DNA from 2 places in the Paenibacillus sp. F024 genome. Region 2 is predicted to be linked to the other one. Evidence: riboswitches for the same ligand, from Rfam matches in the RefSeq annotation. Region 2 holds a riboswitch; the other holds the start of a gene.

Region 1 (11,619 bases), on a different contig from region 2:
TTTTGAATATTACCGGTCTTGAAGTCGTGAATTTTCATACCGACATTAGCACAAGAACCGGAGAACGAATCATGGTCTTTCGGCTCTCGGATGATTTAACAAATAAATTATTATAAAGAATACTGACGGCAATATACAAATCAGGTTCGTTGTACGGCTGGTTCTGTTCAAAATTGTTCTGTTCATTGGTCTAAATCCCCAAAACAAGGGAGGTTATCCTATGAATTCAGTTGAAAACAAGAAAGTATTATTTGTGATCGGAATGGAAGATAATATGGAATTGTTATTACATCAGACGGTCAATATCCATCCGGATAGCATGTTGATCCTACAAATAGATGGGCCAGTTATTTCACAACATTTTTGTGATGCGATGCGAGACATAATAATTGCTGTATATGAAGAAAAAGTTAAGGAAATTTTTGTAGTCGGGAAAAAAGGTGACTCGGTCAATAAAGCAGAAAGACAAGAATTACTTAAAAAAATATATGGAAACGAAGAATTAAAAGAGAAATTACGAACAATCCATTATCATTTTGAACATTGCACGCCAGAATTCCCAGGAATCAAGTTAAGTGAATGGCTAGAGGGCAGCAAAACTTCAACTGAAGGCATACAGAAAAGTGTCAATATGATTCGCCAACATCCGTTGATGCCATCTGATGTTCAAGTTCACGGATTATTGATTGACAAGATGGATGGAAAAGTATCAGAAATTAACATTTCCTAAGACAATAATGTTGTTAAGCTATTAAGAATAACTCGACTCTTGCGCAAAAATCCTGACATGTAGCACCTTGGAGAATTGTTTGACGGGGAGTGTAATTTTTTTTGTGTAAATGGGTTTTACCAAAATCAAAGTAACTCAGGAAGGCTTTACATGGAGGGGCGGGCATGATAGGCTCAATAGCCATGGCGATACGAGTTTAGGAGGTATCGCCCGAGCGCAAGGAATCATGCCCGCAGAGGCTCCATGTCAAGCCTGGCTCAAAAGTGAGCGTTATGCAGACAATTCCGCTTGCAACCGGTCTCCGAAATGGATGGCAAGCTGTGATATACATTCTTTCCAACTTCGAAGCGGCATAGTCCATTTTTTGGATGCATCGATTGTGGCAAGATAGATGATCTTCCGCAAAGCATCGTCTGACGGATAAGCCGTTTTTGTTTTGGTTACCTTTCGAAGTTGACGATGATAACCTTCGATAATATTGGTCGTGTAGATCATTTTTCGTATTTCCGCCGGATAGCTGAAATAAGCCGTTAGTTCAATCCAGTTATTCTCCCAAGAGCGAATAATGATAGGGTACTTCTTGCCCCACTTCTCCTTGAAAGCAGCGAAAGCAGTTTCAGCCTCTTCTAGCGTAAGAGCTTGATACACTTTTTTCAAATCAGCCAAGACTGCACGCTCTTCCTTGAAGGGAACGTATTTCATAGAGTTGCGAATCTGATGAATGACGCACAATTGAATCTGCGTTCGAGGAAATGCAGCATGAATAGCCTCGGAAAAGCCAGCTAGACCATCTTTACAAGCGATAAGTATATCTTCAACGCCGCGGCTTTTTAACTCCGTACATACGTTCAACCAGAAGCTGGCACTCTCATGCTCTCCGATCCAAATGCCAAGAATATCCTTCTGCCCCGCCATATTGATGCCCAGAACGCTGTATGCCGCCTTATTGATGATGCGGTTGTCCTGACGAACCTTGAAATGAATCGCATCTAAAAACACGATAGGATAGACCCTTTCAAGCGGTCTGGACTGCCACTCAGACACCAGTGGCATGATCTTATCGGTAACCTTACTGATCATTGTAGGAGACACATCAATGCCATACAAATCCTTCATGTGGTCCTCAATGTCACGAGTTGACATTCCTTTAGCATACAGACCGATAATCTGTTCCTCTAAGCCGTTAACACTCGTTTCATGTTTTTTAACAATCTGAGGCTCGAACTCACTGTTTCGATCACGGGGGACGTTAAGTTCGGTATTACCAAACTTCGTTTTGATTGTCTTTTTACTGTATCCATTGCGGCTATTTCCCGTATTGTCGCCGTCAGAGCTATGTTTGCTGTAGCCTAAATGATCATCCATCTCCGCTTCAAACAACTGCTGGATCGTATCCTTAAATAAATTCTTCAGCATTTCATGTACATCTTCAACTGTACGGCAATCTTTTGCGAGTTCCTTAATCGTTTTGTCCTTCAAGTCTTGCATAAATGATCATCTCCTTAATGGAAAGTTTAACCATTTACACAAAACTTTTTACGCCCTCTCGAAGCGCCGCATTTCATGGGCAACTTCTTCATCTCCCGCATTGTTTTGTTCTTTATCAAATGAAATTCGTGTTCGGTAATCAAAGATAGTGCCAGCAGTTGTCTTATCATAGCGATTTGCATGCTGTATCGAATGAGTTTATGGTTCATAACTGTCCTCCCATTAATCCAGCAAAGCTGAAAAACAGAGATGCGCAACAAACGTAACCGCGTGTGCGCATCTCTGTTCCCGCCTCTATTTTGGTTGCTTCTCTTCCAACCTTATCCGGCGGACAGTGGTTAACCGTCCTCATAGGCTTCAAGCCTCTTCCAGGATCGCTGCAAGCCGCCCCCATTGCGATGAGCTTTGGCTGGACGGAAGTATCATTATCCCTCCGCATGGGTCTTCGCCTTAAATGGAACCACCATTTATGGATAGCATTGGCGAAATCGCTCGCAGGTTACCGCTTCTGATGAAAAAACATGCGAAAATAAGAATCGGCATATGGTCGTGGCGCGCCTGCAACGCGGCTATCCTTCCAGGCCATGCGGGGAACGTACCGGATAAGATTGTATTCAGTTTTCAAGGAGCAATGAGGGTTTGAATAATGTCCCTCTAATATTGATCCTGAATTTCGAAAGCCCATAAGATCAAGGTCAAGTACTGGAGCAGTGGGATTATGAGATGTAAAAAGAAGGGAGTTGCCCAGGTCCACGAACTGAATTTATGATGCAGCGGATAGTTTTTCCCCCTCCCCACTGAAAGGGCGACCTCATTTTCCATGTGAAATTTTGGAGAATGTCATTCCAGTAAGGCTACTCTTGCTTCGATGCGCTTCCAGGCATAGCGACCGGCGAAGTCTTTCATCAGCTTGAGCACTATGGCGCGACTGTGCCGAATGAGAGTCGCTGCGCAATGAAAGAACTCCAGGCGGAAACGGGAAATCGTATAGCCCTGATGCACGGGCTCGCAGCAGTCCAGCTTGAAGCGTTCAAACAAATTGTAGCGAGCAACTTGATCAACAAATCCAATTCGTTGGCTTTATAATCGCTTGTCGCAATGCGATCGATGGAGAATCCGTTTTTGGCTTCCTTGATGTAATTCTCCATGCAACAACGCTGATTGTAGAAGCGCCACAAATCAATCGGCACCCATTCCAGATTGGTCACGATCGCTTCGTATTGCCAGTCCGTGTCGAACACGATGCAGCCCTGGCCGTCGTCAAACACTTGTGCCTTGCGAATAACCGCCACGCGGCGGGGCTTTTGCCAGGACGTCGCTTTGTAGATCAGGGTTATCCCTTCAATGATCCAGTCCTCGTCGACATAGCGCGTCCAGTAACGGCAGGCTTCAACTTCTGCGGCAAGCCTCCGGGTCCATTTGAGCTTGCCGACATAGCCGATTCCTTTGCTTTCCCACAGGCTGTAAAAGTCCTCGCCGCCGAAGCCTTTGTCAAACCGGGCGTACTTCACTTTGCGCTCGCCGAGAAGTTCGAAGGTTTGCTGCAGGAAGTCGGCAGCGTCGGTAGAAGAGTGCGTGTTGCCGGGGCGAAGCACCGCATTCAGGTTCAAGCGGGTCTGGCCTTCAAAGGCCAGCAACGGATGATAGCTTTTTCGCCCAGGCTTGTGCGGATTCGTGCCTTTGGCTGCGCCGGCCTGATCGCCGTAGACGGTCTCCACCGTGGAATCCAGATCGAGAATGAGGTCGGTCGGCAGGCACGGCCGGATGATTTCCAGATTTAGCATCCGCAGTTCAGCCGGCAGCTGCGGACATGACCGGCCTAGCCGCCCCAGCTCCTTGTACAGCAGGCTGTGGTGCGGACAGCGATCACCGAGAAAGCGGTTCAGCAGCGCGTCATGCTGCAACTTGCGGAAGTGGAAAATCCGTTCGCAGCCGAGCATCCAGCCGATGATGAGATAGAGTACTATGCGATGAATAGGGAAAATGGCGTTGTGCGCTTTGCCGCCAGAGAGGTTCCGCATGGCCTCGGCAAGCTTGATTTTTTCAAGGTAGGCCAGAAAGATTTTGATGCCGCCGAAGCTCGTGGCATTTTGCAACGAAAATTCGGTCTTGATTTTGCTGACGTGTGTGGTAGACTTCACCTAAAAGGTGCTCCTCTCTTTGGGTGATGTTGTTCTGGACAAACACCATTCTACCAAAGATTCGGAGCCCTTTTCACGTTTTCAAAGAGTCGTACTTTCGAAATTCAGGTTGATTTCATTTTTAGAGCAAAATCGGAACTGCTTGCCCAAAAACTACCCTCCGCGGCTTCCTTTTTTTTGATACAATCAAATGCCTATTTGAATGTGATGAATTGTTTACTGGCACATTGAGCGAAGAAGTAATGCTTAAAGTTAAAGTAACGTAGCGAGTCGAGGATACGACGATTTCGAAAATTATACACCTTGTTGAAGAAGCACAAGCTGAACGCACACCGTACCAAGCTTTTGTTGATCGATTTGCGAAATATTATCACTGGCTCCTTATAACTCGTGCCAAATAAAGATGCCAAATAAAGATTGACTTGAACGGGAATTTCAACTAAAATAAATAATATGTTCAAAAGGCGATGGAGTTCGCCATAAACCGCCGGTAACGGCTAATGACTCCTACCAGAATTCTTATTCTGGTAGGAGTTTGTCTTTTTATGTGAATAATTGGAAAGGAGGGGTCGATTTGATTTATGTGTATCTCGGTGTCGGCGGAACGCTCGGCGCTATTAGCCGCTATTCACTTGGCATTTGGATAGGAGAACGTTTTGGACAAGCATTTCCGGTTCACACGCTAACGATTAATTTATTGGGTTGTTTCTTACTTTCTCTCTTCTATACGCTGACCACGACAAGATATTTGGTACATCCGCACTTCCGCTCTTCTTTCGGAACAGGATTTGTTGGGTCGTTCACTACGTTTTCGACCTTTAGTTATGAAAATGTAACATTGCTTCAATCAGCACATTATGGATTAGCATTGCTCTACATTGCAGCAAGCCTGCTCGGCGGTTACCTGTTCACAAGCTTAGGTATACGCCTGGGTAACTATGAGAAAGGCAGAATCCAGCAGGAAAGTGAGTAAACGTTAATGGATATTTTATGGATAGGCATTGGTGGGTTTATTGGGGCGATTAGCCGATTTGCTGTCGTGGATGCGTTTAGTCGAAGATCAATATCATCGATTCCTTTCGGAACGTTGACTGTAAATCTGGCAGGCTCCTTTTTACTCGGCCTTTTGTATGGGCTGACTTTGAATTTACATCTTACCGCCCTTATGGGAACGGGCTTCTTAGGAGCCTTCACAATTTTTTCTACATTCCAGTACGAAATTGTACAGATCCGCCGACTATATAAATGGCGCTCTATTGTCTCTTATGTGTCTATCAGTGTGATTTCTGGAATTGCTTTCTGCGCATTAGGTTATGTACTCGGGCATTTGTGGACCTAGACGAACATCAGGAGGATTGCCGCTATGAATTATGCTATTTTTCAATTTATTAACGATTTGTCAGGACATCTTATTTGGCTCGATTCGATTATGGTACTTGTAAGCAAATACGGTTTGGAGTTATTTGCTATATGGCTTGGATTCGTGTGGGTACTTGGCGATGATCGAAGGAGACATATTGTTGAATCGGTCCCGTTATCCAACGTAAGCGTCAAATAAGAAGGTGTATTCCAATCCCATTTAGATTTTGAGACAATTCCGTTAGAGTAGTCGTTGGAGTTTTTCGACTCTACTCGAAAAACTCTAATGGGAGTGTGTCCAATTGCAAACTTTAGAGATGAGGAATCGTTATAGACTCCAGCAGTGGACCGAGATCATTCGTGACTGCCGTTCCTGTGGCCAGACCGTGGTTCGCTGGTGTGCCGATCATGAAATCAGTGTGAAAAGCTATTACTACTGGCTCCGTAAAATCCGTGAAACTGCTTGTGAATCTCTCCCTGCCTTCTCTTCTCCGAATGAATCAACTCTGGTCCCTGTCCCTTCCTCACTACGGATGAACTCTCCACGTCCCGAAGTGAGTCAGGAGCAAGCGGCCATCATCCTTCGTACGGATGCCGTTACGATTGAAATTCATCCGCATGCGTCTACCGCACTCCTTGAACAGACGCTTCGCATCCTGCAGCATGTTCGGTGACATCTCCAAAGCCGATCAACTGTATATCGCCTGTGGCTATACGGATATGCGAAAGTCCATTGATGGACTCATTCATTTGGTGCAACATCAGCTACAGTTGAACCCGTTTCAGAATCATTTGTTTCTGTTCTGCGGTCGCAAGCGTGATCGGATGAAAGCCTTGTACTGGGAAGGCGATGGATTTGTCCTGTTGTACAAGCGACTGGAATCCGGTCAATACCAGTGGCCCATGGATGCGGAGGCCGTACGCTCGATCACGCCACAGGAGTTTCGATGGTTGCTGGAGGGGCTGTCGATCCATCAGCCGAAAGCGGTTAAAAAGCTGGGCTTCACTCCTTCCATGTAGGTCAAACCAGAGCCGAAAACTCTTGTAAAATCTGGGGTTGTACACAATTCTATGGTATAATGATAGGCATAGAATTCAGTGAAGGAACGGTATCTCATGAGCCCCTTGGAACAGCTACAAAAGATGGAGCATCGCATCGGCGACCTGGAAAAAGAGAATAAACGGCTACAGGAAACCGTACAATTTCTAACGCAGAAGCTGTATGGCAAAAGCTCCGAGAAAACAGCTTCCCTCCCAGTAGGTGTGGAGCAGCTGTCTTTATTTGATGAGGCAGAGAAAGCAGCTTCACGCACTGCACCGGAGCCAACCATCGAGCAGATCCAAGGCTACCAGCGAAAAAAGCAGGTAGGTGAACGAGCGGAGCTGCTTCAGGATCTTCCGCATGAGAAGCAACTATGTCAGGTGCAGGACCGTTGTTGTGACATATGCCATAGCGAGCTTGTCTTGGTGGGCGAAGAGTTTGTGCGTACGGAAGTGGAGTTTATCCCTGCCCGCGTGCAAGCGATTGATATCTACAGAGAAACCCTAGAGTGCCGGACCTGTCGGAAAGAGGACAAGCCTCAGATGAAAAAGGCAACGACGCCAGCGCCGGTCATCCAGCATTCGATGGCCTCCGCTTCCTCTGTGGCATGGGTCATGTACCAGAAGTTTGTGAACAGCATGCCCCTGTACCGTCAGGAGAAGGAATGGAAGAGCATCGGCCTTGATCTGAGTCGGGCCACGATGGCGAACTGGATGATCGCGGCCACGAGAGACTGGCTGAAGCCACTGGTGAATCGACTGCATGAGCTACTTGTGCAAGAGCGATATCTGCATGCGGATGAGACGCCCTTACAGGTGATGAATGAGAAGGGACGGAAGAACACGACCCCCTCCTACATGTGGATCTACAGCGGTGGACAGCATAGTGTGCATCCCATACGGATCTTTGAGTACCAACCAGGACGAGGGGCGAAGTACCCGCAAGCATTCCTGAAAGGGTTCAAGGGATATTTACATAGCGATGCCTACTCGGGATATGCGAAGCTAGCAGGGACGATCTCTTGTCTATGCTGGGCACATCTTCGGCGTAAGTTTGTCCAGGCATTACCACCGGAAGTGAAGCATCCGGAAGAGTCCCTTGCCAACGAAGGCATTGCTTACTGCAACAAACTTTTTGAGCTGGAGGCACAGCTTGCATCACATACCGCTGAAGAACGAAAGGAACAACGTCTGGTGCAGGAAAAGCCTGTACTCGATGCTTTTTGGTCATGGATAGAAATGGCCAAAGGTAAAGTTCTTCCCAAATCCAAGCTGGGCGAAGCGCTGAAGTATGCACGTAACCATAAGCAAGAGTTGATGAATTACTTACAAGATGGAAATTGTGTGATCTCGAATAATCTAGCTGAGAACAGCATTCGTCCCTTTACAGTAGGACGTAAAAACTGGTTATTCAGCGGTAGTCCTCGGGGTGCAACCGCAAGTGCAGCGATCTACAGCATCGTAGAGACAGCGAAGGCAAATGGATTGAACCCTTACAAATATCTAGTCTATCTGTTGCAACAGTTACCAGCGATTGCATTTCGTCAGCAGCCGGAGCTACTTGATGTGTACCTTCCATGGAGTCCGGCTGTTCAACAACGTTGTACATAACGCAGAGCCTGTGGATCTTCATGAACCACGGGCTTTTCTTTTTCAATACACCTTCTTGTTTGACGCTTACGTTAAAAATCGTAGAACAGACACATAAAAAGATCGCGGTTTGACATTGCAAACAACAGGGCGAACATAAATATCAGCTCCATACTCACATGGCAACACCGCTGCGAGAAGAAAGCCAATCTGTTATTATGATGGTGCTGTCATATGAAATTAATGAAGAATATTTATCCTGAATTTCGAAAGTACCTTTCTCTAAAAATATAAGAAAAACCTGGCCGCTGGCCAGGTCCTCTAAAATCCTTGTGCAAACCCATACATTTGAGCGTGGGGAGGGATGGGTATGGGGTTCCAACCGCTCTTGAAATCGTGTTTTATTGAATTGATTAGGCGGAAATAACACGATTTCAAAGGCGGCCCGTAAACTTTCCACCCCATACCCATTCCCTCATCTGATCGACTTCGAACTCTCTTCCACTTCTCTTTTCCTTAACCGATCTTCGATGCGGTATTCATATCCATGAACACCCTTATAGTATTCCGGATACATTTCTCCACCACAGGATTCACAAGCGAATTGTGGCGGAACTTCCGGATCCCCATCGTCCATCATGTCAAAATCTCTGACCACACTAAGCGGTATTTCTTCGCTCTGCGAGCACGTCATACATAGATATTTGACGACCTCTTTGGACTGCAGGTGCTTGCTTAGGCTTAACTGCGTTGGTTTCTTCTTCTTCGCTGGTTTTCGTTTCTTCGATACCGGTGAGATCGTTAATCATCCTTTCTAACACCGCCTTGCTTTTTGCACAAACGGCATGCTTTACGACAAGCTGCCCCTCTTCAAGGCAGACTTCTCCCTTGTACTCATAATAACATTGGCATTTTGGACAAACCATAGGGTCTTTCCCTGTCTGCGCTTTGATCCGTTCTTGCCAGTTCCGCCGACGAATCAGCTTTTGTACCTTCACAATCGTCTTCTTAACCTTCTCCTGCCATGTCTGTACTTTTTCTTTACATTCTTTCTTGATCCGCCGCGCGTATAGTCCATAATGGCGGATCATCTTAAAATGCTCATCTGGAATATGACGAATTAACCGCGAAATAAACTCCTCCGCGGTTACTTTCTCTTCTTTTTCCATATCATCCGTCTTGTCATGGTAGCGAAATACGACATACTCTCCATCGTATTCCTTAATTCGCTCGATCGCTATGGCCGGACGACGGATATAACGTCCAATGTACCCCAGTTGCGTTTTTACGTCCCCTTTCTGTTTTGGGGCATGTACATAGAAGCCTTCCTCATTTTCGGAGTAGGCTTTTTGCAGCAACGGCTGTACCTGTTTCTTCTGCTCTTCCGTTAAGTGACGGCGAATGAGCTTCAGCACCACCGTCTGCCATTGTTTTCGCAGTTTCTTAAACGGAATGTAGTCGTAGGTCTTCCACTCCCCGTTCGCTGTCATACCTCCCATTGTCACAAGCATATGCACGTGCGGGTTAAAATTCAGTTTCGATCCGAAGGTATGTAAGCCTGCAATAATCCCAGGCGTTACTTTATGTTTCTTCTCAAAGTGTTCTTGTACCAGTCGGGCTGCTTCGTCCATGAACTCTTTCAGCATTTCCCGGTATTTCAGAAAAATGTCGCGTAATCCTTCATCGATGGTAAGGATGACATGCCTATGGTTCACTTGAAACACGTCTTCCGCCATCACACGGCTCCACTCTTCTGTTTCTCCGCATGAGCACGTCGTACAGAACCGTCCCTTACAGCGGTAAGGAATTTTTCTCGTGTCATGACACCCTTCACAAACCAGCAACTTAAAGCCGTTCCTGGGATTCCCGCAACCAAGAAATTTCTCGATCTCTTTAACGACAACCAGCCGGATTCGTGTTTTATTCTTTTCATAAAACTGGGGCCAATGCTCCAGAAAGATCCGTTTCAGTACCTTCGTCTCCATGTCCTTAGCATACCGAAAATTTCTTAGAAAGGGTACCCCCTTACGCTTTAGTTCTGTAAAGGACTTAAAGATTCTGATATGTTTAGAAAGGGTACCCCCTTACGCTTTAGTTCTGTAAAGGACTTAAAGATTCTGATATGTTTAGAAAGGGTACCCCCTTACGCTTTAGTTCTGTAAAGGACTTAAAGATTCTGATATGTTAAAAAAGTCTCCAGCCTTTGGTGGAATAGTGTTTGACGAGAACACAATACCCAAAGAGAGGAGCACCCTTTAGGTGAAGTCTACCATACCCGTCAGTAAAATCAAGACCGAATTTTCCCTGCAAAATGCGACCGGCTTCGGAGGCATCAAAATCTTTCTGGAGTACCTCGAAAAAATCAAGCTTTCCCAAGCGTTGCGCAACATCCCCTGCTTCAAAGCGCGCAACTCGCTTTTTCCGCTATACCGCATTCTGCTCTATCTCATCACTGGCTGGATGCTCGGCTGCGAGCGGCTCTTTCATTTTCGCAAATTGCAGCATGACTCGCTTCTGAAGCGTTTCCTCGGTGGTCGTTGCCCGCATCATTCGTTGCTGTACAAAGAATTAGCGCGCTTGAGTACTACTTGCCCCAATCTCGCTTCCGACCTGCGAAGGCTGAATCAGAATATCATTCAGCCCTGCTTGCCGTCATCCCTCATTCTGGATCTGGACTCTACGGTGGAAACCGTATACGGCGATCAAGCGGGAGCTGCGAAAGGTACGAATCCGCACAAGCCCGGCCGCAAAAGCTACCATCCGCTGCTGGCCTTTGAGGGGCAGTCCCATCTGTGCTTGAATGTCGTTCTCCGTCCAGGCAACACGCATTCCTCGACGGATGCTGCTCCTTTCCTTCAAGAAACGTTCGAGCTTCTTGGCGAACGTCCGGTGAAATATGCAAGGTTCGACAAGGGCTTCGGTGGTGAGGAATTCTACAGCTTGTGGGAAGACAGAGAGGTCAGCTATGTCGGCAAGCTGAAATGGACAAAGCGCCTTGCGGAGCAGGTCAAAGCCTGCCGATACTGGAAACGATTCGTTGACGAGGATTGGATCATCGAAGGAATTACGCTGATCTACAAAGCGACATCCTGGAAAAAGCCTCGTCGCGTTGCGATTATTCGTAAGGCGCATGTCATCGATGATGGACAGACCCGATTGGTGTTTGAAACCGATTGGCAGTACGAAGCGATCGTCACCAATCTTGACTGGGAACCAATTGATCTATGGCGCTTCTACAATCAGCGCTGCTGTATGGAAAACTACATCAAG
Region 2 (11,619 bases):
TTTATTTGCAATTTACAAGTTTTAGAGAAAAGAAATCACCCCAAAGGGGTCGTGCAGCATTGGCTGGATTTCGCCATGGCCTCATTCAAAAGTTTAATGGAGCGTATGACCGTTTCTTTTTCAAAATCGTTCATATGAGAGAACACTTCACCTAAGTAAGCGTTCATTTGCTGGTCAATCGTCGTGGCCACGTATTTACCTTCTGTCGTGAGCGAAAGCACATATACCCTGCGGTCGTCCGGATCAGGCGATTTTTTCACTAAATTCATTTTGATTAACGATTGGATTTGTCGGCTAAAGGTCGTAATATCAGTACCTAACGCCTCTGCTATCTGCTGAATGGACGGTTTATGCTGACGGTCAATTTCGTAAAGAATATGGCTTTGGACCAAGGAAATATCGCATCCACCGGCCGAACAGCAACTTTTATTGAGAAACCCAAAACGGCGTGTCATGATTTGAAATAGTTCGCGAGCATTTTCCACTGTGGTTTCACCTCATGTCTTAGTTATACACGAATAATTTGCATTATGCAAATATTTTAATCGCAAAAAGAAAACCACTCGGCCTGAGTGGTTTCTTGCGTACTTATTTACCGGGATATAATTTGTTCAGGGATTCTCTCTGTGATGGCTTAATATCAATGATGCTGCGAATGCTCTTTGCCTTCGCCTCGGCTTCGTCGAGCGTAACACTTAAGCCCAAAGCAAGTAAGGTGCCAGCGGCTACCGTACCGGTCCGTCCTTTTCCTCCGCCACAATGAAAGGCAACTTTCTTGTTTTGCTGGTAAGCTTCGGTGACGGCCTGGATCGCTTGTTCAAAAGCTTTTTCTTGCGGCACAGCAGAGTTGTCCGCTAACGGAATTTGAATCCATTTCGCATTCGCCGCTGGGTAGGCACATTCCGTCGCTTCCCCGCGAAGATCCACGACCACTTCAATGCCTTCGTTTTTGACCATCGATTCAACGTCAGCAGCCGCGCCCATGAAAATTTTATCCGGGATCAAAGCATGATATTTTTTTTCAGACGACATGGACTAAACTCCTTTTTTAAATGATCCAAATTCAATTGCAACCGGAGCCGATGGTGGCGCGCAGCATAAGGATAAATCCTTGGTTTCTCCGGCCGATTCAAATTCCGAATCTTCTTTTGTGTAGAAAATCTCCCAAGCGTTGCCGTCTGGATCATACACCCAAACTTTATCCTGTACCGCATAGCAGCAAGTCGTATTCATCTCGTCAATGAGCAGCAGCCCGCTTTGACGCAGCCGCTCCCCCATGGCCAGTACTTCTTCGGTGTTATTCACTTGGAAACCCAAGTGATTCAGTACACCCTTTTGTTCAAAGGGACGGACATTTAATGAAAAGTGAAGGGCCGGTTCTTCTAGTTCAAATTTTGCATAATTATCTTTGATTTTGCTTGGTTCTGCCCCAAAAAAAGCACGATAAAAATCAAGGGACTTATTAAGATCCGTACAGTTTAAAGCGACGTGCATTCTTTTGATCATAGCAGCCACCTCATTTCCCTTCTTTGACGAATTGCTCAATCCGGCTCTTAATCGAATCGCGAACACTGCGGAACTGATTCATGATTTCTTCTTCCGTTCCGGTTGCTTTTGCCGGGTCATCAAAGCCCCAATGCCATTTCGTTACGTTTTTGTTGGAGATCACCGGGCAATGCTCGTCGGCGTGACCACACAGCGTAATCACATAATCGGCACGATTTAAAATTTCAGGATCAATGACATTCGACGTATTTTTGCTAATGTCTACACCAGCTTCGTTCATGACTTGAACCGCACGCGGATTCAGTCCATGTGCTTCAAGACCAGCGCTTTTCACTTCGTATTTGTCGCTGCCCAGTACGTTCAAAAATCCATCCGCGATTTGGCTTCTGCAAGAATTACCGGTGCACAAAAAGTAAATCAGGGGTTTTTTCTCCATGGTAATAAATCTCCTTTTTTTATATGAATTCGTTAAGCGCCTTGATGCCCTCTTTTGGTTTGTTTGCTTGCCAATATGCTTTTAATGATCATCGCAACAACAACGAGTACAACGACAATCGCCACAATACATACCCATACATTCACGTTCCATGTTTGGATGACATAGAGCCATAAGTAAAGACCTATGAGGGTAAACAACAACGTTGGAACGGTTAAAATAATCCCGATTTTAAAGTAATACCCCCAGCTGATTTTCACATTTTTCGTGGACAGCACATGCAGCCAAAGCAGAGTTGCCAGTGAGCCGATCGGAGTAATTTTCGGCCCTAAATCCGAACCGATCACATTGGCATAGATCAGCGCTTCACGAATGAACCCATCGGTTTGAGTGCCTTGGATCGCCAGTGCATCGATCATGACCGTTGGCATGTTGTTCATAATGGACGACAGGATTGCTGCAATAAAGCCCATACCTATCGACGCCGCGAACAGCCCATTGTCTGCGACCGCTTGAATGACGCTGCCTAACGCGTCGGTAAGACCGGCGTTTCGCAAGCCATAAACGACCACATACATACCAATGGAGAAAATGACAACGGCCCATGGCGCACCTTTCACAAGCTTCCAGGTATGAATCGCTGGGCTTTTTCTCGCAGCGATCAAAAAGGCAATCGCGGCGATCCCGGCTACAATGGATACAGGAATCGAGAAAAATTCACTGACGAAATACGCAACAAGCAGCGCAGCTAAAATGACCCAAGATAATTTAAACAGCCTCATATCCTTAATGGCTTCACTTGGCTTTTTAAGCTGGGTAAGATTGTAGCTTTTCGGGAGGCTTTTGCGGAAATACAGATACAACACCAGCAGACTCGCGATGATGGAAAAGAAATTCGGAACAATCATACGGCTCGCGTATTCCGCAAAACCGATGTTGAAATAATCGGCAGACACAATGTTCACCAAGTTACTGACGACAAGCGGCAAGGATGCCGTATCGGCAATGAATCCACTCGCCATAATAAACGGCAGAATCATCTTTTCATCAAACTTAAGCGCCCGAACCATAGCCAGTACAATCGGCGTGATGATCAAAGCCGCGCCATCGTTGGCAAATAGCGCTGCGACCGCCGATCCAAGCAGGATGATAAACACAAACATAAGAATACCGTTTCCGCGTGCCAGCCGCGCCATATGTAACGCTGCCCACTCAAAAAATCCAATTTCATCCAGCACCAATGAGATTAAAATAATGGCTACAAACGCCAATGTCGCATTCCACACAATGCCGGTTACCGTACCCACATCAGCGAAGCTGACCACGCCGAAAATTAAAGCAAGAATCGCTCCAGCACTTGCCGACCAGCCGATATTTAATCCTTTGGGTTGCCATATTACAAAAGTTAGGGTTACTAAAAATATAAGAAACGCCGTGATAGCCATGTAATCCTCCTGCACTAGTTGCAATCATTTTTTAATTGATCAATTTTTTCTTTTAACGATGGAATATAGCCCAAAACCGCCTGGATGTAGGGTTTGTCTTCTATATTCAAGGAATAATAAATCCATTGTCCTTTACGCGTTTCGTTCACAAGACCCGCTGATTTTAATTTACGCAGATGCTGGCTGGCGTTGGGCTGTGACGTTTCGAGCAAGTCCACGATGTCACAAACACAAAGGGGTTGTTCCTTCAATAAAGCCATCATCGTGAGCCGGGTTTTGTCACCGAGCAGTTTAAAATTCTCTGCCATTTCATTGATTTGTTCCATGTAATACCTCCCTTCACTCGCTATACGATCTTTTGCTCTTTTAACAGCTGCAGTACTTTTTCTTGAATCAAATCGCGAACGGCCCGAAATTCTTCAATGCTCCCCTCGCCCTGGTTTGGAGTTGGATCAGGGATATCCCACTGCACATTCATGATGCCAAAAGGCACAATGGGGCATTTTTCATTCACTTGTTCGCAAAGCTTAATGACGATTTGGGAACTGATGAAAGCTTTCATATCAATTCGTTTCGATTGTTGATCCGATATATCGATGCCTACTTCTTTCATGACCTGAACCGTTAACGGGTGAATTGTACTTTCTTCCACGCCCGCGCTGCCAGCGATCACTTTTTCTCCAGCGTAATGTTTGGCGAATGCTTCGGCCATTTGGCTTCTACACCGATTATGAACACACAAGAAATACATGCGCAGCGGCTTATCCATATATTCACCTCACATCAAAGGAATTATGTAATAAATATATATTAATGTACTTATATAATCAACGAATTATATTGTGAAAGGTTTGTAAACAATTGCGATTAATACCAGATCATCTTAGTAAAGTAATACCTAAAAAAGCACTTAATAACCCCAGCAGCACGGAAGTCACCACATAAACCCCAGCTTTTACGACTTCCCCTTTTTGTACAAGTTGGCTTGTCTCGTAGCCAAATGTCGAAAACGTCGTGTATGCACCACAAAACCCTGTGCCGACTATCAGCCAAACCAAGTCCGAAATCGCATGGTTCGTGTGTAGGGAAAAGAATATCCCTAGTGTAAATGAGCCGGTTAAATTAATCACCCATGTTCCCCAAGGAAACGTTGATTTTCCCTTGGCGCTTATCCATTTCCCCAGGTAAAAACGAGAGAGCGTTCCTAGAACGCCGCCAAGACCAATAAGCCAAATCATGCCGTTCCCTCTCTCTTTTGCACTTTGGCCAAATGGACTCCGGCAAAAGTCAGCAGTAACCCGCCAATGATGCTTAAGAGAACATACAAAGCGGCGACAAAGAAGTGCCCATGTTGCATAAGATCAACCGTTTGGACCGAAAACGTTGAGAACGTGGTAAAAGCCCCGATCACGCCAGTACCTAAACCAAGTCGTATTTCAGGACGAATGTTCCAGCGCTCCAACGTAACCGTAAAAAACCATCCTAATAAGAAGCAGCCCAAGAAGTTAACTATTAAAATGCCAAGTGGGAACCCGTTTGATAATGGAGGAATGAAATCCCCAGTCGCATATCGCAGGATCGTCCCAATGAACCCGCCAATGACAAGCGCAACAACATTCATGCACAACTTCCTTTCATCAAAAAATAAACTCCTACCAGCACAAAAACACTGGTAGGAGTCATTAGCACAAGGCGGTTATGGCGAACTCCATCGCCGTTTGAAGATCAGATTCATTTTATGCTACAAATAAATGCGCGTCAACGAATGAAACGTCTACAACGTTCCCTCATTTTCTTTTAATGGTTTAGACCCCATAAACATGACCTTCAACATTGGAGGGGCAATCAACGTGGTCAAGATGATCGTAATGATAATTGACGTGAAGTATTGCGGCAGAAGTAATCCAGCTTGTAAGCCGGTAGCTGCAATAATCAAAGCCACTTCTCCCCTGGAGACCATACCTGATCCAATGGCTAATGAAGAACGCATATTAAACCCGGTCAGTCTTGCCCCAAATGCACCGCCAACTAATTTTGTGATGACGGCACATACGGTCAGCACCACCAAAAACCCAATCTGACTTCCCACACCCTCAAAGGAAACGTTAAGGCCGATGCTTACAAAAAAGACAGGAACAAAAATGGAATACGCGATCGGCTCAATTTTTTGTTCCACATGGTGTTTAAAGGGCGTTTGTGAGATCGCTAGTCCAGCAGCAAAAGCCCCAATAATTCCGGCCATCCCCATGAGTTCCCCGAAATAGGCAAATGCGAAGCAGACCACTAAGGCTGTGGCAATAACGGGCTCGGTCACTCGGATATTCGAAAGCCATTTTAAAACTCTTGGGACAATTAACCACCCGGCTACAAAAACTCCGATAAAGAACAAGAGTTTTTTACCAATCACAAGTCCCAAAGAAACATCGGCCCCTGTTCCAAGGAAGCTAGTCAAGACGGCCAGCAAAATCACAACCAATACATCATCCACAACTGCCGCGCCCAGGATCGTAGTCGCTTCTCGCGAATTCAACTGATTCATTTCTTTTAACACTTGAACAGAAATACTGACGGAGGTGGCGCTGAATAGCACACCAAGGAATAACGCATGTCCTTGAGACATACCAAACAATTCCCCTACCCCATAGCCGCCAACAAAAGGGAGAATGATGCCGCCAACCGCTACAGCGAAAGCAGGCTTCCAGTTTTTTCGCAGCTGGTCCATATCGGTTTCCAGTCCGGCAATAAACATCAGCAATAAAACACCGATTTCAGCAAACTGATGAATGAAACTCCCGTCTTGTATCCAGCCAAGTACCGCAGGACCTAAAATAATGCCGACGAGTAATTTGCCTAGTACCGCAGGTTGTCCTAAACGGACGGATACGTGTCCAGAAATTTTGGTAAAAAGTAAGATTAATACAAGGTACAAAACAAACTCCATTCGTTGAGTCTCTCCTTCATGATTACGTCTAATGGTTCGTATGGGCTTAAACTGAAGCCATGATAACACATAATTTATTTATTTAAAAATGTTTTTAGGTCAATAAAAAATATCGTTTTTAAAGGCTTTATTATGCGTTTTAAGACAGATAAACACCTAAGTATATCCCTAGCCACATGATTAGTATGCCGACTTCTTAAAACGTAAAATATAAAGGTATACGGTGCGTGCAATTTTCTCGGTCTAAGTTAATCGTGAGTTGAACAACATGAGCATTTTATTATGGGCAATTTGTTTCTTTGAAAAACAAGTTTCTACTGCCCCCGGATCTAATGGAACGATCGCAAAATGCTCATTCACTGAAACAGTGTTGGATCTGAACAAAGAAAAGACCCCTTCTAAATAAGGGGTCGCAATTCACATTGAATTTAGTTTGCGGTTTCACGCGACCGGCCTCTCCGACTTGGCGCGAGGCCAGGAAACAATCGAAACCGCCGCAGCCGAGGTTCTAGCACGACTTCCCCCAGCTGTAGCTCGGCAATCGTTGGTGGATGGCCGCAGCCAAGACCAAGATTTGCGCCGAACTGTCCTTAATGACCGCTAGGCGATTCGATACCAATTCTATCTATAAGCCGTTTGCTTTCTTCATTTAGCCCTAAAATTGTAACATCCTTATCTAATTGACGATATTTCGCAATTGTTTTCGCGATAGCATTAACCGCAGAGTGGTCCCATACATGCGAATGCGAAAAATCAATGATGATTTTATCCGGGTCGTGCATGTAGTCAAACTTATCAACGAAATGTGATGTGGTGGCAAAGAACAGCTGCCCTGATACCGAATATATCTTATGACCGTCCGATTGCATTCGGCTTGTGATACGCAGGTTAGATATTCTCCAGGCAAAAATAAGTGCACTCAGCAGCACGCCTGCCATAACCCCGTAAGATAGATCGTGGGTAAGAACTACGATACTGACCGTGACGATCATCACAAGTGAATCGCCAAATGGGATCTTTTTTAACTGAATAAGCGATTGCCAGTCAAATGTTCCAATCGAGACCATAATCATGACACCGACAAGCGCGGCCATTGGGATTTCTTTAACGACATCGCCGAGAACAATAATCAGGAAGATCAGAAAAACACCTGAGACAAAGGTGGAAAGTCGTGTACGGCCTCCGGATTTTACGTTTATGACCGATTGGCCAATCATGGCGCAACCGGCCATGCCTCCGAAAAACCCCGTTACGACGTTAGCGATACCTTGTCCCTTCACTTCCTTGTCCTTATTGCTGCTTGTATCTGTCATATCGTCAACAATGGTTGCGGTTAATAAGGATTCCAGAAGACCGACTAAAGCCAGCGAGATGGAATATGGCAGAATGATCAATAAATTGTCCAGGGATGGAACAAAATTAGGTAAGTGGAAAACCGGAAAGGAGCTCGTAATGGTTCCCATATCCCCTACTGTGAACACGTCAATCTTTAGACTGATCGTGATGACCGATACGATAATGATGGCTACCAAAGCAGACGGTACCGCTTTGCTGAATCGTGGGAGTACATAAATAATCAAAAGCGTTAGCGCAACCAAACCGTACATAACCCAACCTTGGCCAACAAAATGCGTCAATTGAGACATGAAAATAAGGATAGCCAAAGCGTTCACGAAACCAGTCATAACGGAATGAGGCACAAAGCTGATAAACCTACCCAGTTTTAAAAAGCCGACAATAACCTGAATGATCCCCGTCAATATTGTGGCAGCAAATAAGAATTCCACCCCGTGGTCTCGAACGAGCCCAACTATGAGTAGGGCCATGGCTCCCGTCGCGGCGGAAATCATCCCAGGCCGTCCACCAAAAAATGAAATGATGACTGCAATCGAAAACGATGCGTACAAACCAACCATGGGATCGACCCCAGCTACGATTGAAAAAGCAATCGCTTCAGGAATGAGTGCAAGTGCGACGGTCATTCCGGCTAAGATGTTCGCTTTGGGATTTGAAAACCAAGTTTTTCTCAAGCTGCTTACATTAGTTGCCAATTCGTATGCCTCCTGTAGCAATATTTTTATGACTTTCCACTCTCAGAAAAGTCGGTGTCCGATGGCTCTCCCTTAAGGATTATACAAAGCGCATATTTTTATGAAAAGGTACCTTTAAAGCCATGAAAGCGCAAACAAATTAATTTTTCGTCGATTTTCTTGTGTTTTCTCGTTAAATCTCCGTTTATTGCATTTATATATAAACCATGTATAATTGAGTTATATTGACTATAACCATTTTACCCTTTTCGTTTACCAAAAGTCAGACTTTTCTTTGACGCTCGGTTTTTAAACCCTCTATAATGAATAAATGAATAATTTGATGTGAGAGGGAGTTTTCATTTTGGAACATGAGATTATGACCATTGAACAAGTAGCGAAATACCTGCAGATCAGTGAAGTGTCCACATACAAATTAGTCAATGCAGGACGGATTCCAGCATTCAAAATTGGCCGTCATTGGCGTATTCGTAAAATCGATCTTGAGGAAGCGCTCGAAAAGGTAAAACGCGGCGAGCGTCTATAAGTCAGTCAGAAAGGATGTCTCTATGTGTAAACCGATGATCACCGAAGTAGAGAATCAATCCCCAATAGTCCGCTCCAAACGCAGAAAATCTATTGCCGCTAAACAGGACGTAAAGATCTTTTCATTGGGCGGTCTTAGTGAAATCGGAAAAAATATGTATGTCGTTGAATATGCCCATCAGATTGTCGTTATTGATGCCGGCGTTATGTTCCCCAGGAGCGATATGCCGGGCATCGACTACATCATTCCAAACTTCGAGTATTTGGTCCAAAACAGGGATAAAGTAAAGGGTATCTTTCTCACCCATGGTCACGAAGATCACATCGGCGGACTGCCCTATGTGTTAAAGGAACTGAATGTACCCGTTTATGGTGCTCCTTTGACCATTGGCTTGGTTCGTGCCAAACTAGAAGAGCATAAGCTTGATAAGCAGGCTATGCTGCATGTAATAAATGAAGATTCGGTTATCGATCTTGAACCGCTTCGCGTTCATTTTTTTCGTACTACCCACAGCATTCCAGACTCCTTAGGGGTCGTAGTCGAAACACCGCAAGGAACCATTGTGCATACCGGTGATTTTAAGTTTGATATGTCCCCCGTAGATCATCCTGCGGATCTTCACAAGATGGCTGAGTTAGGCCGTAATGGTGTGCTTGCTCTATTGTCAGACAGTACAAACAGTGAAAAACCAGGGTTTTCGCCATCGGAAAAAACGGTAGGTAAGGCCATTTTAGATACCTTCTTGTCCTGCAAAGGACGTATTCTGTTTGCTACCTTTGCTTCCAATGTGCATCGCCTTCAGCAAGTTGTGGAGGCAGCGGATTTACTAAACCGACATCTTGTCGTTTTGGGCAGAAGCATGGAACGCGTCTTCCGAATTGGACAGGAACTCGGAATTATCCGCATCCCAAAAGGACTGCTGATCGATGTCAAAGAGATTCACAAGTATACAGATAACCAACTTGTTATCCTCTGTACAGGGAGTCAGGGCGAGATCAATGCTGCTTTGTCCCGAATAGCTTCAGGTCGCCACGCTCATGTGCACATTCATGATGGGGATACGGTTGTGTTTTCTTCCTCCCCTATACCCGGCAACACACAAAATATAAATCGTACGATTGACTTGTTATTTCGCAGTGGTGCGCATGTGATCTATGGTTCATTGATCGATATACATACATCCGGTCATGGCTGTCAAGAGGACTTGAAATTGATGCTGAATATGGTCAAACCAAGGTATTTCATTCCGATTCACGGTGAATATCGAATGCTTGTGCAGCATGCGGATTTGGCTGAACGAATCGGTATTTCACGTGATCGTATTTTTATATTGGATTTGGGACAAACCGTAAAGATCTCATCAGACAGGGCAGCAATCGGACCAAAGGTACCAAGCGGCCAATGGCTCGTACGCGGTTCACATACTGGCTATATTCATCAGGACCTTCTTGATGAGCGCAATCAAATGTCGAGCCAAGGTATCATTATGGTTGTTGTTGTTTTGAATACGGCCTCAACTATCGTTGCTGGACCCGAACTCATCAGCAGAGGCTTTATTTATGTCAGAGAATCAACTGCTCTGATTCGTGAAGCCACTTCCAAGACGAAAAAGATTCTTGAGAAAATTCTTTCTCGGCAACCACAACCTCCTTTGAATAGATTGGAACATGATTTGAAACAGGCCCTATCTTCCTATTTCGTGAATAAAATAAGCAGAAATCCAATCATTCTTCCGGTGATCAGCATGGAGAAAGAAATTGGCAGTTATATCTCCTAAGGAGGTTTAAATCATGTATAAAAGAATCTTAATCGCTGCAGACGGGTCAGCACATTCCCTGCGCGCTGCGGATCATGCGTTCAAAATTGCCGCTTGTGATCCAGAAAGCATTGTCGAAATTATTTATGCACTGGATGCAGAACATGTAAAAGCTGACGTGCTGCATCATTGGAATGACCTGGATCGATCCGATGTGCGTAAACAACGGGTCATCGCTGTGGAAGAGAAAGCTGTGAAGGCCGGTGTGAAGTATGAAACGAAAATTTTGCATGGGGAACCTGGGCCTGAAATCGTCAAATATGCGAATGAAAATAAGGTTGATTTAATCGTACTTGGAAGTAGAGGTCTGAATGCCCTTCAGGAACTGGTTCTTGGAAGCGTTAGTCATAAAGTGGCCAAGAGAGCACATTGCCCTGTTATGATTGTGAAATAACACAAAAAAGACTGAATCACCTCTTGGTGATCAGTCTTTTTGTTTAATCTTAATGTGGTTTTCTGCAGCATTTATTTCGTGGGATATAGTTTGATCAGGGATGCCTTCTGGGAAGGCTTGATATCTTTGACAGACTTTTGGCTTGTAATTCGCTTTATCATCGGTATCACTTAATCCCAAGGCAAGTAAGATCCCCGCCGAAACCGTACTGGTCCTTAACCTTTCCCTCCACCACAATACGGGCGTTACGGATGGCTTGCTACTTTTATAAAAAGAACCCTAAGAAATCACTCAGGATTCCAAATAAAGCACATTTATTTCGTGACTTTTCCACTCCAAGCGCCAATGCCACCTTGCAGATGAGCAAGCCTCGTATAGCCGTTCTTGCTGAGGATCCGTGCGGCGTTCTTGCTTCTCATGCCGCTTCTGCAGTAGAGCAGTACATGGCTCTCCTTCGGAATCTCCCCGAGCCTCCCGTTAAGCTGGGACAACGGAATGTTCTTG

The links. A riboswitch is a leader RNA that binds a small molecule or an ion and turns the genes downstream of it on or off. The one in region 2 is predicted to bind fluoride.
Region 1: it holds a riboswitch for fluoride, as region 2 does, so the genes downstream of both, crcB (fluoride efflux transporter CrcB) here and crcB (fluoride efflux transporter CrcB) in region 2, are expected to answer to the same signal.

The regions. Positions count from the first base shown of each region.
Region 1 is NZ_JBVASZ010000024.1:10,215-21,833, forward strand. Features, by position in the region: gene ACZYR9_RS20225 (Na-translocating system protein MpsC family protein) at 1-116, shown strand, start outside; gene ACZYR9_RS20230 (carbonic anhydrase) at 221-730, shown strand; gene ACZYR9_RS20235 (IS256 family transposase) at 1,001-2,218, opposite strand; gene ACZYR9_RS20240 (hypothetical protein) at 2,245-2,427, opposite strand; partial or broken gene ACZYR9_RS20245 (IS1380 family transposase) at 3,059-4,359, opposite strand; fluoride riboswitch at 4,814-4,876, shown strand; gene crcB (fluoride efflux transporter CrcB) at 4,943-5,332, shown strand; gene ACZYR9_RS20255 (fluoride efflux transporter FluC) at 5,339-5,698, shown strand; gene ACZYR9_RS20260 (hypothetical protein) at 5,723-5,917, shown strand; gene tnpA (IS66 family insertion sequence element accessory protein TnpA) at 6,021-6,392, shown strand; gene tnpB (IS66 family insertion sequence element accessory protein TnpB) at 6,382-6,738, shown strand; gene tnpC (IS66 family transposase) at 6,835-8,370, shown strand; gene ACZYR9_RS20280 (IS91 family transposase) at 9,009-10,334, opposite strand; gene ACZYR9_RS20285 (IS1380 family transposase) at 10,609-11,619, shown strand, end outside.
Region 2 is NZ_JBVASZ010000004.1:75,153-86,771, forward strand. Features, by position in the region: gene ACZYR9_RS06585 (MarR family winged helix-turn-helix transcriptional regulator) at 36-485, opposite strand; gene ACZYR9_RS06590 (protein-tyrosine phosphatase family protein) at 589-1,032, opposite strand; gene ACZYR9_RS06595 (ArsI/CadI family heavy metal resistance metalloenzyme) at 1,036-1,506, opposite strand; gene arsC (arsenate reductase (thioredoxin)) at 1,517-1,942, opposite strand; gene ACZYR9_RS06605 (arsenic transporter) at 1,975-3,387, opposite strand; gene ACZYR9_RS06610 (ArsR/SmtB family transcription factor) at 3,402-3,713, opposite strand; gene ACZYR9_RS06615 (arsenate reductase ArsC) at 3,734-4,156, opposite strand; gene crcB (fluoride efflux transporter CrcB) at 4,266-4,625, opposite strand; gene crcB (fluoride efflux transporter CrcB) at 4,622-5,008, opposite strand; fluoride riboswitch at 5,054-5,112, opposite strand; gene ACZYR9_RS06630 (cation:proton antiporter) at 5,162-6,328, opposite strand; partial or broken gene arsM (arsenite methyltransferase) at 6,771-6,909, opposite strand; gene ACZYR9_RS06640 (SulP family inorganic anion transporter) at 6,919-8,310, opposite strand; gene ACZYR9_RS06645 (helix-turn-helix domain-containing protein) at 8,738-8,905, shown strand; gene ACZYR9_RS06650 (ribonuclease J) at 8,928-10,682, shown strand; gene ACZYR9_RS06655 (universal stress protein) at 10,696-11,115, shown strand; gene ACZYR9_RS06660 (rhodanese-like domain-containing protein) at 11,430-11,619, opposite strand, start outside.